2 linked regions of the Cohaesibacter gelatinilyticus genome follow. The protein of the gene in region 2 interacts with the protein of the main gene of each other region in a pairwise test. Links are inferred from orthologs where the notes say so. Each region holds a gene or a part of one and is shown on either strand. Other genes may lie near its edges. The genes, in order: ccmE and CRO57_RS14380.

What was found.
Region 1: the proteins of CRO57_RS14380 (region 2) and ccmE interact in binary tests that used the Escherichia coli proteins (3 or more experiments, as listed by UniProt). The link is inferred for Cohaesibacter gelatinilyticus from one-to-one orthologs.

What each region holds. Positions count from the first base shown.
Region 1 is NZ_OBEL01000001.1:752,208-758,892, reverse strand. The notes cover bases 1,913-4,892. They hold ccmE (cytochrome c maturation protein CcmE), read right to left. Parts: upstream 3,641-4,892; coding sequence 3,185-3,640; downstream 1,913-3,184. Other genes in these bases: ccmI (c-type cytochrome biogenesis protein CcmI), read right to left, coding at 3,722-4,888; CRO57_RS03380 (heme lyase CcmF/NrfE family subunit), read right to left, coding at 1,913-3,061. Also shown: CRO57_RS03390 (bifunctional alpha/beta hydrolase/OsmC family protein), read right to left, coding at 1-477; CRO57_RS03385 (cytochrome c-type biogenesis protein), read right to left, coding at 555-1,061; more of CRO57_RS03380, read right to left, coding at 1,076-1,912; CRO57_RS03365 (AraC family transcriptional regulator), read left to right, coding at 5,082-5,579; CRO57_RS03360 (hypothetical protein), read right to left, coding at 5,595-6,685. UniProt on the Escherichia coli protein: Heme chaperone required for the biogenesis of c-type cytochromes. Transiently binds heme delivered by CcmC and transfers the heme to apo-cytochromes in a process facilitated by CcmF and CcmH.
Region 2 is NZ_OBEL01000003.1:113,852-120,544, forward strand. Bases 1,689-4,676 are described here. They hold CRO57_RS14380 (heme ABC transporter permease), read left to right. Parts: upstream 1,689-2,789; coding sequence 2,790-3,563; downstream 3,564-4,676. Other genes in these bases: ccmB (heme exporter protein CcmB), read left to right, coding at 1,689-2,324; ccmD (heme exporter protein CcmD), read left to right, coding at 3,580-3,747; CRO57_RS14390 (DsbE family thiol:disulfide interchange protein), read left to right, coding at 3,798-4,412; CRO57_RS14395 (septation protein A), read right to left, coding at 4,496-4,676. Also shown: aconitate hydratase AcnA, read right to left, coding at 1-755; heme ABC exporter ATP-binding protein CcmA, read left to right, coding at 991-1,659; more of ccmB, read left to right, coding at 1,665-1,688; more of CRO57_RS14395, read right to left, coding at 4,677-5,146; signal recognition particle-docking protein FtsY, read right to left, coding at 5,178-6,503; tRNA (N(6)-L-threonylcarbamoyladenosine(37)-C(2))-methylthiotransferase MtaB, read right to left, coding at 6,538-6,693. UniProt on the Escherichia coli protein: Required for the export of heme to the periplasm for the biogenesis of c-type cytochromes.

The sequences.
Region 1 (6,685 bases), on a different replicon or contig from region 2:
CTCAATATGCTTCACATCGGCGGGAGCTCCAATGGTCGCAACAGCTTTTACTTCGGGGATCTGGCTGGCAGCAGCCAACACTGCCGCACCCCCTAGCGAATGACCGACCAGAAGGCTTGGACCTTCCAAAACCTCCCGTAAACTATCGGCTGCATGCACCAGATCCGAGATATTTGAAGAGAAATTGGTATCAGAAAAATCGCCGCCAGAAGCCCCCAGACCAGTGAAATCAAAACGCAATACTGCAAATCCTCGGCCAGCCAATTCCGAAGCAATTCTGCGCGACGCAAACAAATCCTTCGAGCATGTAAAGCAATGAGCAAAGATCGCCGTTGCACGCACCGGACCCGCTGGCATGTCCAATCTGGCCTGCAATTCATCCCCTAGTGCACCGGCAAATTTCAAGGGTTGGGTAGTGGATGTTGATTTGTTCATTCTATCGGTCCCTTCCCTATACGGGCAATCATTGCTGCAAATGAAAGGCGCGGTCACCAATCAGCATGGTACCGCGCCTGGTTGCTTATCAATGTAAGCCAGAGAAAGAGAAAAGCCAGTCAGCTATCGCTCTCGGATGATAAAATTTTGTTGAGCTTGTCCTGCTCTTCCTTGCTCAACTCGACTGCCCCGGTAGCCTGTGCAGTTGCCGCAACACTTTTATTCTTGCGATACAACAGATGGACCGCCCAGAGCCCCAAAAGCAGAATGGCTGGCCCAAATCCCCAAAGCAAAAGTGTTTTCATAGTAAAGCGTGGCTTGAGAAGCACGAATTCTCCATACCGGCTTACCAGAAACTCCATGGCTTCGTCATTGCTGTCACCCTTCACTATCCGTTCTCGCACCAAAAGTCGGAGATCCTTAGCCAATGGAGCGTCCGAATCATCGATTGACTGGTTCTGACAGACAAGACACCGCAGTCCGGCGGAAATTTCCCTCGCCCGTGCTTCAAGCGCGGGATCCTTGAGCATCTCCTCAGGGCTGACCGCCAAGGATGGTCCAGCTTGCAAGGTAACAACCAGAAACGCCGACAGAAAAACGAGGCGAAGAATTGAAATAAGCTTCATTACCTTGTTCCTTTCTAGGCTGTACTTGCAGCTTGCTTGGCACGGCCTTTACGGGCAGGTGCACCGATACGAAGGCGACGATCTGCCAGTGAAAAACATGCACCGAAGAACATCACCAGGGAGCCCAACCAGATGAAGGTCACCCAAGGCTTGTAGTAGATCCGAACAGCCATCGCGCCATTATCTTGCTTGTCACCAAGCGACATATAAAGCTGGGTAACGCCCCAGATGGTGTAGATATCGGTCTCAGTCGTAGGCATTCCGCGGGTATTATACACCCTTTTGACAGGGTTTAGAGTGGTCACCAGCTTGTCACCTTCAGTCACTCTGAACGTGCCTGCAACATCTGAATAGTTATGCTCAGAACTTTCCTTCATGCCTTCAAAGGTAAAGGTATAACCTGCAATAGTACGGCTATCGCCGACCTTCATGATGGAAATGTCTTCCAGCTGATAGGAAGAGGCAACAACAATGCCAATGACGGTCATGCCGACGCCAAGGTGCCCCAGAGCTGCCCCCCAAACCGACTTTGGCATACCAAACATGCGAGAGATGGCTTTGGAGAAGGAATTTTTGAAGAAACCCGAACGCAACTGGATTTCCGCAAAGGACCCGATCACCAGCCAGACACCGATGCCGATGCCAAGTGGCGCCAGTGCTGGTCCACCTTCAACATAACCATAAACCAGTATGACGGTCAGGATAGCGATACCCAGTGCCGTCCAGAGGCGCTGCATGGCTGCACCCAGATCACCGCGTTTCCAAGCGAGAAGCGGACCGAAAGGCACTGCGATCAAAAGCGGGATCATCATTGGGCCGAAGGTAAGATTGAAGAAAGGCGCACCAACCGAAATCTTTGCTCCTGTCGTCGCTTCCAATGCCAGCGGATAGAGCGTTCCAACCAGAACTGCAGCTGTCGCAGCAGAGAGGAAAAGGTTGTTCAGTACCAAAGATCCTTCCCGGGAGATTGGCGCAAAAACACCTCCTTGACGGAGCATGGACGCGCGCCATGCAAAGAGAGACAGTCCGCCTCCAATGAAGGCTACCAGCAGAATGAGAATAAAAACACCACGGCCCGGATCGGTCGCAAAAGCATGAACTGAAGTCAATACGCCGGAACGCACGAGGAAAGTGCCGAGCAGAGACAGCGAGAATGTCAGGATGGACAACAGGATTGTCCAGACCTTCAATGCACCCCGCTTTTCCATAACGATTGCTGAATGAAGCAATGCCGTACCGCACAACCAAGGCATGAAGGAAGCGTTTTCAACTGGATCCCAGAACCAGTAACCACCCCATCCAAGCTCATAATAAGCCCAATATGACCCCATGGAGATACCAAGGGTCAGGAAGCCCCAAGCTGTCAGAACCCATGGACGAACCCATCGAGCCCATGCCGCATCAATGCGCCCCTCGAGAAGAGCTGCAATTGAGAATGCAAACGAGATGGAGAACCCGACATAGCCGAGGTAAAGCAGTGGCGGGTGAATAGCCAAGCCGACATCTTGAAGGATCGGGTTCAAATCACGCCCTTCAATCGGGGCATCGGCAATTCTGTGAAAAGGATTGGACGTAACCAGTACAAACAACAGGAACGCGGCTGTAATCCATCCCTGCACTCCGAGCGTATTCGCCTTCAGCTTTGGTGGCAGGTTGCGCCCAAAAGCACCAACCATCGCACCAAAGATAACCAGAATGAAAACCCAAAGAAGCATTGAACCTTCATGGTTACCCCAAACAGAAGTGTATTTGTACAAAAGAGGCTGAGTTGAGTGACTATTCTCCCAGACATTCTGCACGGAGAAATCCGATGTCACATAGGCATGTGTCAGCGCCGCGAAAGCCAATCCAACGAACAGAAATTGCGTGATGGCAATAGGGCTTGCCACCGACATCATGCGATTATCGTCAATCTGAGCTCCCCAGATCGGCACCACGGATTGAACGAGAGACAGGGCGAATGCCAAAATCAGCATATAATGGCCAAGCTCAATGATCATTTGGTCACTCCCATCAATTACCCGCCAAGCGGCAATTGAATAACTGGTCTGTTACACCCGACTGGTCCGGGTTGTTTACGTCCGAAGACGGGAATATTTTCGAATTTGGTTTACACCAAAATTCTAGTAGGTTTTGGCTTCTGCCTCGTCGCCTTGCCAATGCCCTTGCTCTTTCAAGGCATCTGCAACTTCTTTTGGCATGTAGGTTTCGTCATGCTTTGCGAGGACGGTATCAGCATCAAAGGTTCCGTTGGTATTCATAACACCCTCTGTCACAACGCCCTGCCCTTCACGAAACAGATCAGGCAGAATTCCGTTATAAGCGACCGTCACATCAGCGCCGCCGTCAGTTACGACGAAGGAAACCTGTGTACCCTGACCGCGATTGATGGTTCCATCTTTCACCAAACCACCCAGACGAATACGCTGTCCTGGCTTGACGCTATTGGCTGCTACGTCAGAGGGAGAATTGAAGAAGACAATCTGATCCTGCAAAGCAAACAAAATCAGACCAACAGCGGCAAACAGGACAACCCCTGCTGCACCGATCATTGTCATACGACGTTGCTTTCTTGTCATGAGAGGGATCCTTTTTCTTTCAACTCAGTTTCAGCGCCGGTTTCACATCCGGCAGATGAATTCGGTTTGTATTCAATTGGCTCACTGGTTTATCGACAGACCCAATGAGCGAGCCGCTGCTTTGACTTTTTCCATTCCTGGAACATCGGAGCGCAAAGCATCCAAAGCATTGTGAACCGTCTTGGCTGCCTTATCCGGGCGCTTAAGAACCAGTTCGGCTCTGATAAGCTGTACCCATTCTTCTGCACTCCCACCTTCGCTTTCCAACCTCTCTGACAAAGTGGAAACCATATTCTCAATCATTGCCTGGCGATCTTTGGCGTCCAATTGAGATGCATTGTCGATATCTTCCTGGGTCGGACCTTTTGCTGCTGAAGCCCTTTGGCTTTCTGAAATTGCTGGCACTTTGGTGTCGTCCAGCTTCTTGTTCAGTGCAGCAATTTGGCTCTTGGCAAAAGGTACCCAGGCTGAATCCGGCTTGGAATCGCTGATGAGTGCTTCCCATGCTTCAATTGCCTGAGGGATCTTGTCTTGTTGCCCCAAAGCGATTGCAAGAAAGAAACGAGGTTTTGGAGCAATTCTATCCAGCTTGTTTGCCTGAAGAAACAAGCTGATCGCTTTCTGCGAAACGACGCCGCCCTCTTTCACCACCAAGGCTTCTCCAAGGTCTGAGAGATTTTTCGCGGTTTCCCCTTCCAGACGCACGACGTTGCCATAAGCCCGAATGGCATCATCAGGCCGACGCATGGTCAGATAAATCGGCGCAATCAGCTTCCATCCGCGTATATCATCCGGATTGGCTTTCAAAACCCGTTCGACTGACGCAACCCGCTCTATCAATGTTTGTTGTTCCGGATCTTTGGTCAATCGCTCAGCCAATGGCTGACCTGATATTTCAGGTTTTCCCATATGATAGTAGAGCCCCAGCCCAACGACAGGAACGATCAGCAAGGCCAACAGGCTGGAAACTTTGACTGCACCAGAATGCGATGAAGTATTTTCCTGTTCCGCATCCAAGGCTTCCTGAGTGTAGATCAGACGGCGAGCAACCTCGGCCCGAGCAGCGTCCGCTTCACTGGCAGCAATCAAGCCGCGCTTTACATCTGCATCAATCTCTTTGAGCTGAGACTTGTAGACGGTCAGGTCATAAGCCTCTGCGCTATCAAGTTTCTTTTGTTTGCGAGATAATGGGTACAAAATCACCATAACCGCAAGCGCCGTAAGCAGGGCTGCAAAAATCCAAAACATACTGGTCCACATTCTGACTGGTTCTGGTCAAAAATTTGCACTTTTGACTGGAATGTCAAATTAACTCATGTTCATCTAAACCAAGATGCGTTTTGTCAATTTCGAGCAAACCTTACTAACTTTTAATGTTTAATGGATTTGAGGATGCTCATTTGCTCTCCTGCAACCGCACTCGAACACAGGACATCACACGATGGATATCAGGATTGAAGACCTCTCTTCTCGCAATGTCATTTATTCACTGGAGGTTGGCCCGTATGCTGAGAAAGCCAAGCAGGCATGGAATAATCTATGGGATTGGTATTTTGGTCTGCCCAACCCGCCAGCGATGAAAAGCTGCATTGGCTATGGTTTGGATAGTCCGAGGATCATTCCAGCTGATATGTTGCGTTATTATGCCTGCATGGAAATGGACACGGATGCAATTGAAGATTTACAGAATGATCTTCCTGCTTCCATGGGACGATTATCCATTCCTGGTGGACGATATGCAATTCATCAAATGAAAGGCCCCTACCAGGATATGCCGCAATATTTCATGAAAATGCATGAGGAATGGCTTCCTTCCTCCGACAAAGTCCCTGATTACAGTCGCCCATTTCTGGAGATTTATCTCAATAACCCAAATGAGGTAGGAATAGAAAATGCACTGACAGATCTATGTATGCCAATTCGTGAAGATCGCATTTAAAAACTGGAGATCAGATCAGCCTGCGGCCTTTAGTTCCGGAGACGAGGCTGCAGCGCGTAATTGGCGTCGGAAACTGTTTGCATAATCGTCGTCCACCAAATGGGTCGCAAATATTGCTGCGGCATCTCCAAGAGTTTTACACGTTTCGACATCGTGCCCCTCAGCATTGCGCGTTCGTTCGACAAGAGACTTGGTGAGCAACTCAAATGTCTGATCCAATTCTTTGCGAACTTTTCTGACGATCTCATTGATCGCCAAACTGTCTTTCATTCGCTCGGCATGATGGAAAATCTGGGCGGCACGAGTAGCATCCTGCAAAAGATTTTCATCTGCACTTTCCTGTGCACCTTCTTTCGGAGCACGCAACGCTTTGCGAATGAGACCTGCAACCGAGGAGATTTCTTTTTCCAAGATATCAGACATTTCAGTCTTCATTGCAGACAAGGACTTCGCCCATGGACATTGCACAGGCATTTCCAGCTCGCTATCAACTGCCCGCACCAACTTGCGCCATTCTGCCAAAGAATATAGTGCCTGATCCAGTCCTTCAGGATCATTTACTTTGGCCTTGAATTGGAAAATATGCGCTTCCATCTCTACCAGAATCTGTGTAATCGCAGGTGCATATACAGTAGCGCCAATCTGCACTGCATCTTCTGATCCTGCCAGTTTCGTCGCCAATTGAACGAGAAGCTTCGGGTCTGCAAACTTTGATGTCAAACCTGAGAACAACCAGGCGGTCTGCATGGGAAACTGCTGCACAAATTTTCTGATGTGCGCGTAGACCTCCTCACCCTGTGGTGAGCCCCAGGATACGAGTGGTTGGTCGATACGTTTCAAAAACGGTTGCAGAGCCATGGCCTTTTCTTTGGATACCATGAAATCTCGAAGATCTTCATAGATTTCTCTGGATCCCAGTTGGTTGGCCATTTTCTGCTCGCCGCCCAATTCAGAGAGAATCTTTTTGGTTACCTGCGAAATTTTCGGAAGAAAAACAGACTTCAACTGCTCTGCTTTTGTTTGAATTTCAGACTTATCAGGTTCGACAATTTCCTGATCAATCAAAGCCAAATGTTCAGGCTGTGCGATGTCACGCTTAATCCAAA
Region 2 (6,693 bases):
ATCACTTCGGGGATCAGCATACTGATCGGTTGACCCAGCATCGCCGCTTCCGCCTCGATACCACCGACACCCCAGCCAAGAACGGACAGACCATTGACCATGGTGGTGTGGGAGTCAGTTCCAACCAATGTATCAGGATAGGCAATTGTCTCGCCATCTTCATCCCGCGTCCAAACAGTTTGGGCCAGATATTCCAGATTGACCTGATGGCAGATACCGGTCCCGGGAGGCACAACGCGGAAATTATCAAAAGCTTGCTGTCCCCAGCGCAGGAATTCATAGCGCTCGCCATTGCGCTCATATTCCAGTTCAACATTGCGACCAAAAGCACGCTCATTGCCAAAATGATCCACCATGACCGAGTGATCAATCACCAGATCCACCGGCACCTGCGGATTGATGGCTTGCGGATCCGCCCCAAGATCGGAAGCTGCATCACGCATGGCAGCCAGATCCACTACGGCCGGTACACCGGTAAAGTCCTGCATCAAGACGCGAGCTGGACGATAGGAAATCTCGGCACTGGAGCGGCGCTCCTTCAGCCAATCGGCACAGGCACGGATATCATCGGCCGTCACGGATCGGCCATCCTCAAACCGCAAGAGATTTTCCAACACCACCTTCAGAGAGTAAGGCAATTTCGAAATGCCGGGCAAGCCATTCTTCTCGGCCTCAATCAGGCTGAAATAATGATAGGTCTTGCCATTCACTTCAAGACTTTGCTTGGCGTTGAAACTATTCAGGGATTTAGTCATGATGGTCGGTCCTTAGGCTTGGTCTGGCAAAAGGGGCAATATATAAGTATGAGGTCTCTTCTATCATGCCACAGATGAAGGAAATTTGTCCCTTCACACCTGCGTGCACTTATGAAATAGGCATTGATACTTAGAATTGAAGATCATGCGTCTTGCCAGATGATAAAAATCAAGGCAAAAGCGAGCCAAGCCGCTAAAAACCAGATGACCCAAGCGCCAACCGACAAGGATGACCATGCAATTAATCGTAAATGGCCTGAGCTGCATTCGCGGGGGGCGTCCGGTTTTGGAAAATGTCAGTTTTACGCTGGAACAGGGCAAAGCCCTTGTCGTCACAGGCCCCAATGGCATCGGGAAATCCTCTCTGTTGCGTACGCTTGCAGGTCTTGTTCACGCCAATGCTGGCACGGTTAAGCTGGAAGGTGGCGACGAGGAACTAAGCGTTGGTCAGCAAGCGCATTATTTCGGTCATGCCGATGCCATCAAACCAGCGCTGACCCTGAAAGAAAATCTCGATTTCTGGCAGAGCTTTTATGGCTCCCCTACCCGCACGGCTTATGAAGCTTTGCTGGAAGTGGATCTTGGTGATCTCATCGATATGCCAGCGGCATATCTCTCGGCTGGTCAACGTCGTCGATTGTCCCTATCCCGCTTGCTTGTTTGCCACCGTCCGCTCTGGCTGCTGGATGAGCCAACCTCTGCTCTTGATGCGGCTTCCGAGCGCAAACTCGAAATCCTGATGGCAGAGCATCTGGAAAAAGGCGGCCTCATCATAGCAGCCACTCACGCCCCGCTGGGATTACTCAATCCTGACCGGTTGGAGCTGGGTCGCGAACAAATTGCCGATCCGTTTGCCGATGACGAATTATTTGAGCAGGACCAGCTGCAGGAGAGCCAACAATGAGTGCCATGGGTGCCTTGTTCAAACGCGAAATCCAACTCTCCGTGCGCGTTGGCGGCGGAGCCTTGATGGGCGTTTTGTTCTTTCTCATCGTTGTAACGGTCTTTCCTTTTGCCGTCGGACCGGATCTGAACCTTCTGGCTCGTCTTGGCCCTGCAGTGCTCTGGATCGGCGCACTTCTGGCAACACTTTTGGGGCTGGATCGGCTTTATCAGGCAGATCAGGATGATGGCTCACTCGATCTTTTGCTGCTGACCGATCATCCTCTGGAATTGATCGTCCTGATCAAATGTACGGCGCAATGGGTCGCAACAGGCCTGCCGCTTGTTTTGGCAGCTCCCCTGCTATCGCTTTTTCTCAATTTGGAACCTGTCGGCATTGCGGCAGTCACAGCGACCTTGTTGGTTGGAACTCCTGCGTTGACCCTGATTGGGTCCGTCGGCGCTGCTCTTACCGTAATCCTGCGCCGTGGTGGTTTGCTGCTCTCAATTCTGATTCTGCCGCTGACCATCCCAATCCTGATTTTCGGTGTCAGTGCCTCCGTTGGTGCAGTGACTGAGCCCGCTCCCTTCACCACGCCATTTTACATTCTTTGCGCAATTTCGCTGCTGATGCTGATCATCGGACCGATTGCATCTGCGGCGGCTCTTCGCACTGCTCAAGAATAGCCATATTCGATCAGTATAAATCTTAGTGCCTGATTTTAAGACTCTAACAGAGACTTTTAAGAGCGAATTCATATCCGAAAAGTCTGCAACTTTTCGGGAACGCGCTATAGGCAGAATATCCAGCCCTCTCCCCCTCCCAAACCGCCCACGAGGGTACCATATCGGGTGGTTTGGGAGGGGGAGAGGGCTTGGCTCAGGACTACTCTTAGGCGCATCGCGATCAACCTTACGAAATCGTAATACGCGCTGACTGCGAGACATGATATTGATCAAGGCAGAAATGTCGTGGCAGCCATAAGTTTTGGCATGGGATCGGACCAAGCATAAATCCAAGCCGATCTGACAACCATGTAAGCATGGCCCGTCTGGCAGTGACTGGTGACAGGACCAACTGGAAACAGACCAACGAACCAGACCGGTGGCTTTGCCGCATGATAGGACCATCAAGACAAAAGGTGATCAGGCATGACTGCCACCGCCAAAAAATCTTTCAGCATTTGGGATCTGGCCAATCCGACCCGCTTTCTGTCATTCGCTGACAAACTGATGCCCTGGCTTTTTGGCCTGACAATCATTTCCTTTGCCATTGGCCTATACATGACCTTTTTCGTCGCGCCAGACGATTACCAGCAGGGCGCAACGGTCAAGATCATGTTCATCCATGTGCCTGCCGCCTGGCTCGCCATGGGCGCCTATACCATGATGGCAATGTCATCCATCGGCACGCTTGTCTGGAAACATCCTCTGGCCGACGTCTCCGCCAAAGCTGCAGCCCCGCTGGGCGCGGTATTCACCTTCTTGTCCCTTGTGACCGGAAGCCTCTGGGGCAAGCCGATGTGGGGCACTTGGTGGGTTTGGGATGCACGCCTCACCTCCATGCTGGTCCTGTTGATCATCTATCTCGGCCTGATCTCTCTGTGGCGCACCATCGAAGATCCAATCCGTGCTGGTAAAGCGGCCGCCATTCTGACCCTCGTTGGCTTCATCATCATCCCGATCATCAAATTCTCGGTTGATTGGTGGTCCACCTTGCATCAGCCAGCAGGCGTCATCACCATGGATGGTTCCAAGGTCCATAGCTCCATTCTCATTCCTCTACTGGTCATGGCTCTCGCTTTCACCGCCATGTTCGTCATGATGCATCTGAAGGTGATGAAAAACGAGATCATGCGCCGTCGTATCCGCACCATGCAGATGCAAGCCGCAAGACGCGCTGCATCTTCCCAGGCTACTAACTAGGAAAAGGAAACAGATCATGCTCGGACCCTATACCGGTTTCATCACTGCTTCCTATGGCGTTGTCATTCTCACCATTGCCATCCTTGTTGTCTGGATCGTGATTGATGGACGCACTCAGAGCAAAGCTCTGGCAGAGCTGGAAGCCCGTGGCGTTACCCGCCGCTCCGCCCGCAAGAAACAATAGATTCAGCAAGCGTTTGAACAATCCATACCGCACGAAAAATGAGCACCCAGATGAGCACAGAGCCAGCTACTACAGACACGACCGACGGCAAGAAGAAAGGCGGGATCAACCTGCTGATCATTCTGCCTCTCGTGATTTTCCTTGGCCTCGCAACCTTGTTCCTGCTGCAAATGGCAAAAGGCGGTGATCCATCACAAATCCCATCTGTCCTGATCAACAAGCCCGCTCCTGACTTTGACCTGCCTGCTTTGGAGGGCTTTGAGGCCAATGGCGCACCAATGCCCGGCTTCAAGACATCCGATCTGATGGGTCAGGTCACTTTGGTCAATATCTGGGGCTCCTGGTGCCCGGCTTGTCGTGACGAACATCCAATGCTGCTGGAGATGAACAAGGACAATCGCTACCGTCTGGTTGGCATTGCCTACAAGGATGAGCCACAGAATGCAGCGCGGTTCCTGAACAATCACGGCAATGCCTTTGATGCCGTGGGTCTGGACCTGAGCGGCCGTACCGGCATTGACTGGGGCGTCTATGGCGCACCGGAAACCTTCATTGTCGATCGCAAGGGTGTCATCCGGTACAAGCATATCGGGCCACTGACCCCGACCAATCTGCGCGACAGCTTCATGCCTATTCTGGAAAAGATCCTCGCAGAAAAAGGCTGATAAAGCTCTTCAATCTTCCTAAAGAAAAAGGCCGTGCCCAGATATGGGACGCGGCCTTTTTCATGGAAGCTATAATCCAAGGATTACTCCCCAGCATTGGGTCCATATTTGTTCAGCAAAGGCATCTGCATGGCACCGAACACCATGGTGATCGGCATCACGCCAAAAACCTTGAAATTGACCCACATGTCAGTTGAGAAGTTCCGCCAAACCACTTCATTGACCACAGCAAGGAAGAAGAAGAAAACGCCCCAACGGAAGGTCAGGATCCGCCAACCCGTGGCGTTAAGCTGGAAAACGCTATCAAATACATAGCCAAGCAAGCTTTTGCCAAACAACAGCCCGACCAGCAGAATAGTCCCGAACAGGGTATTCACGATGGTCGGCTTCATCTTGATGAAAGTATCATCCTGCAAATAGAGCGTCAGGCCACCAAAAACAAAAACCACGAAACCGGAAATCAACGGCATCACAGGCAGTTTGCCGAACTTGATCCGCGAGAGCGTCAGAGAAATGATGGTCGCAACCATGAATGCAGCCGTCGCAATGAAGATGGACTGCATACCCGACAGGAATGGAAACCAATTGGCCAGCGCGTCCCCTTTGGCATTGGCGAAGAAGAAAACAACCAAAGGCCCCAGTTCCAGTGCCATTTTCAGCAGCTGGCCCTCTTCCAGTTGCGGCTCATCAGCCTTCTCTGGTGATTGACCCGTCGGGATGTTTGAATTGCTCATTGTCTACTCCAAAGGCACGAAGCCCGATTACTTATTCTGCAAGGCCTGCGATTGCACGCGCAAAGTCTTCTGACTTGAACGGCTCCAGATCTTCAACACCCTCACCAACGCCGATGAAGTGAACCGGCATTTTATGCTTGGCTGAGATGGCCACAAGGATACCACCACGCGCCGTGCCATCCAGCTTGGTCATGACAAGACCTGTTACGCCGGCAATCTTGGAGAAGATCTCCACCTGATTGAGCGCATTCTGACCGGTTGTTGCATCCAGCACCAAAAGCACACTATGCGGCGCGCTTTCGTCATGCTTCTTGATCACGCGAACGATCTTTTCCAGCTCGGCCATCAATTCGGTGCGGTTCTGCAAACGACCAGCCGTATCGATCATCAGGATATCACGGCCCTGCTCTTTCGCCTCGGTCATCGCATCAAAGGCCAGACCTGCCGCATCCGAGCCAACCTCACGGGCAACCACCGGAGAATTGGTGCGTTGCCCCCAAACTTTCAGCTGGTCAATGGCGGCAGCTCGGAAAGTATCCCCCGCGGCCAGCATTACGGATTTGCCTTCAGCATTGAATTTCTGAGCCAGTTTGCCAATCGTGGTGGTTTTGCCGGCACCATTGACGCCAATCATCAGGATAACATGCGGACTGCCATCGTCTCGGCTGGAGATTTCCAAAGGTTTGGCCACTGGTTCCAGAACCGCATTGACCTCATCAGCCAGAATTTTCTGAACTTCCTCGCCGGACACTTCCTTATTATAGCGCCCGTCAGCCAAACGCTCGGTGATGGTCATGGCCGTCTCGACGCCCAAATCAGCCTGAATGAGGATATCTTCCAGATCTTGAAGGGTGTCATCATCCAGCTTGCGCTTGGTGAAGATGGACGAAATGCTTTCGCCTAGAGCACCAGAGGATCGGGCCAGACCGCGTTTGAGGCGCTCAAACCAGCTTAGTTTTTTTTCAGGCTCAGCTGGCTTTGGCTCTTCAACAACAGGCTCATCTTCGACGACAGCTTCCACAACTTCAGGAGCATCGTCCTCAACACTCTCTTCCACCACCTCGGAAGCTTCAATTGGCTCCTCTGAGGTCTCAACCTCATCAATGGATGGCTCTTCCTCAGAAGTGATGTCATCTTCGATAGGCTCTGGTTCTGAAGGCTCAGCCTGTTCCTCAGCCTCAATTGAGGCCTCTTCTTGGGCAACCTCTTCAACTATCTCAGGTGTTGCCTCGCCTTCTTCAGGCGCAACAACCTCTTCCTCAGCAACTTCTTTTTCTTCAACGGCATCAGGAGCGCTTTCAGCCGCATCTTTGCCAGAGCCAAACAAACGGGAAAACAGGCCAGGCTTCTTGCTCATTCAATGCACTCCTCAAGACACAATAGCAAACTGATCAGGAAATCTGCTCAGCCATCAGATGACGATGGGTTGCGCCCACAATCTTCGCTCTCACAATATCGCCCGGTTCACCATTTGCAATCTCGACGAGCGTGAATTGCTCGGTTCGTCCAAGGCCATTTCGTTCAACCAGAATATCGCATTCCCGGCC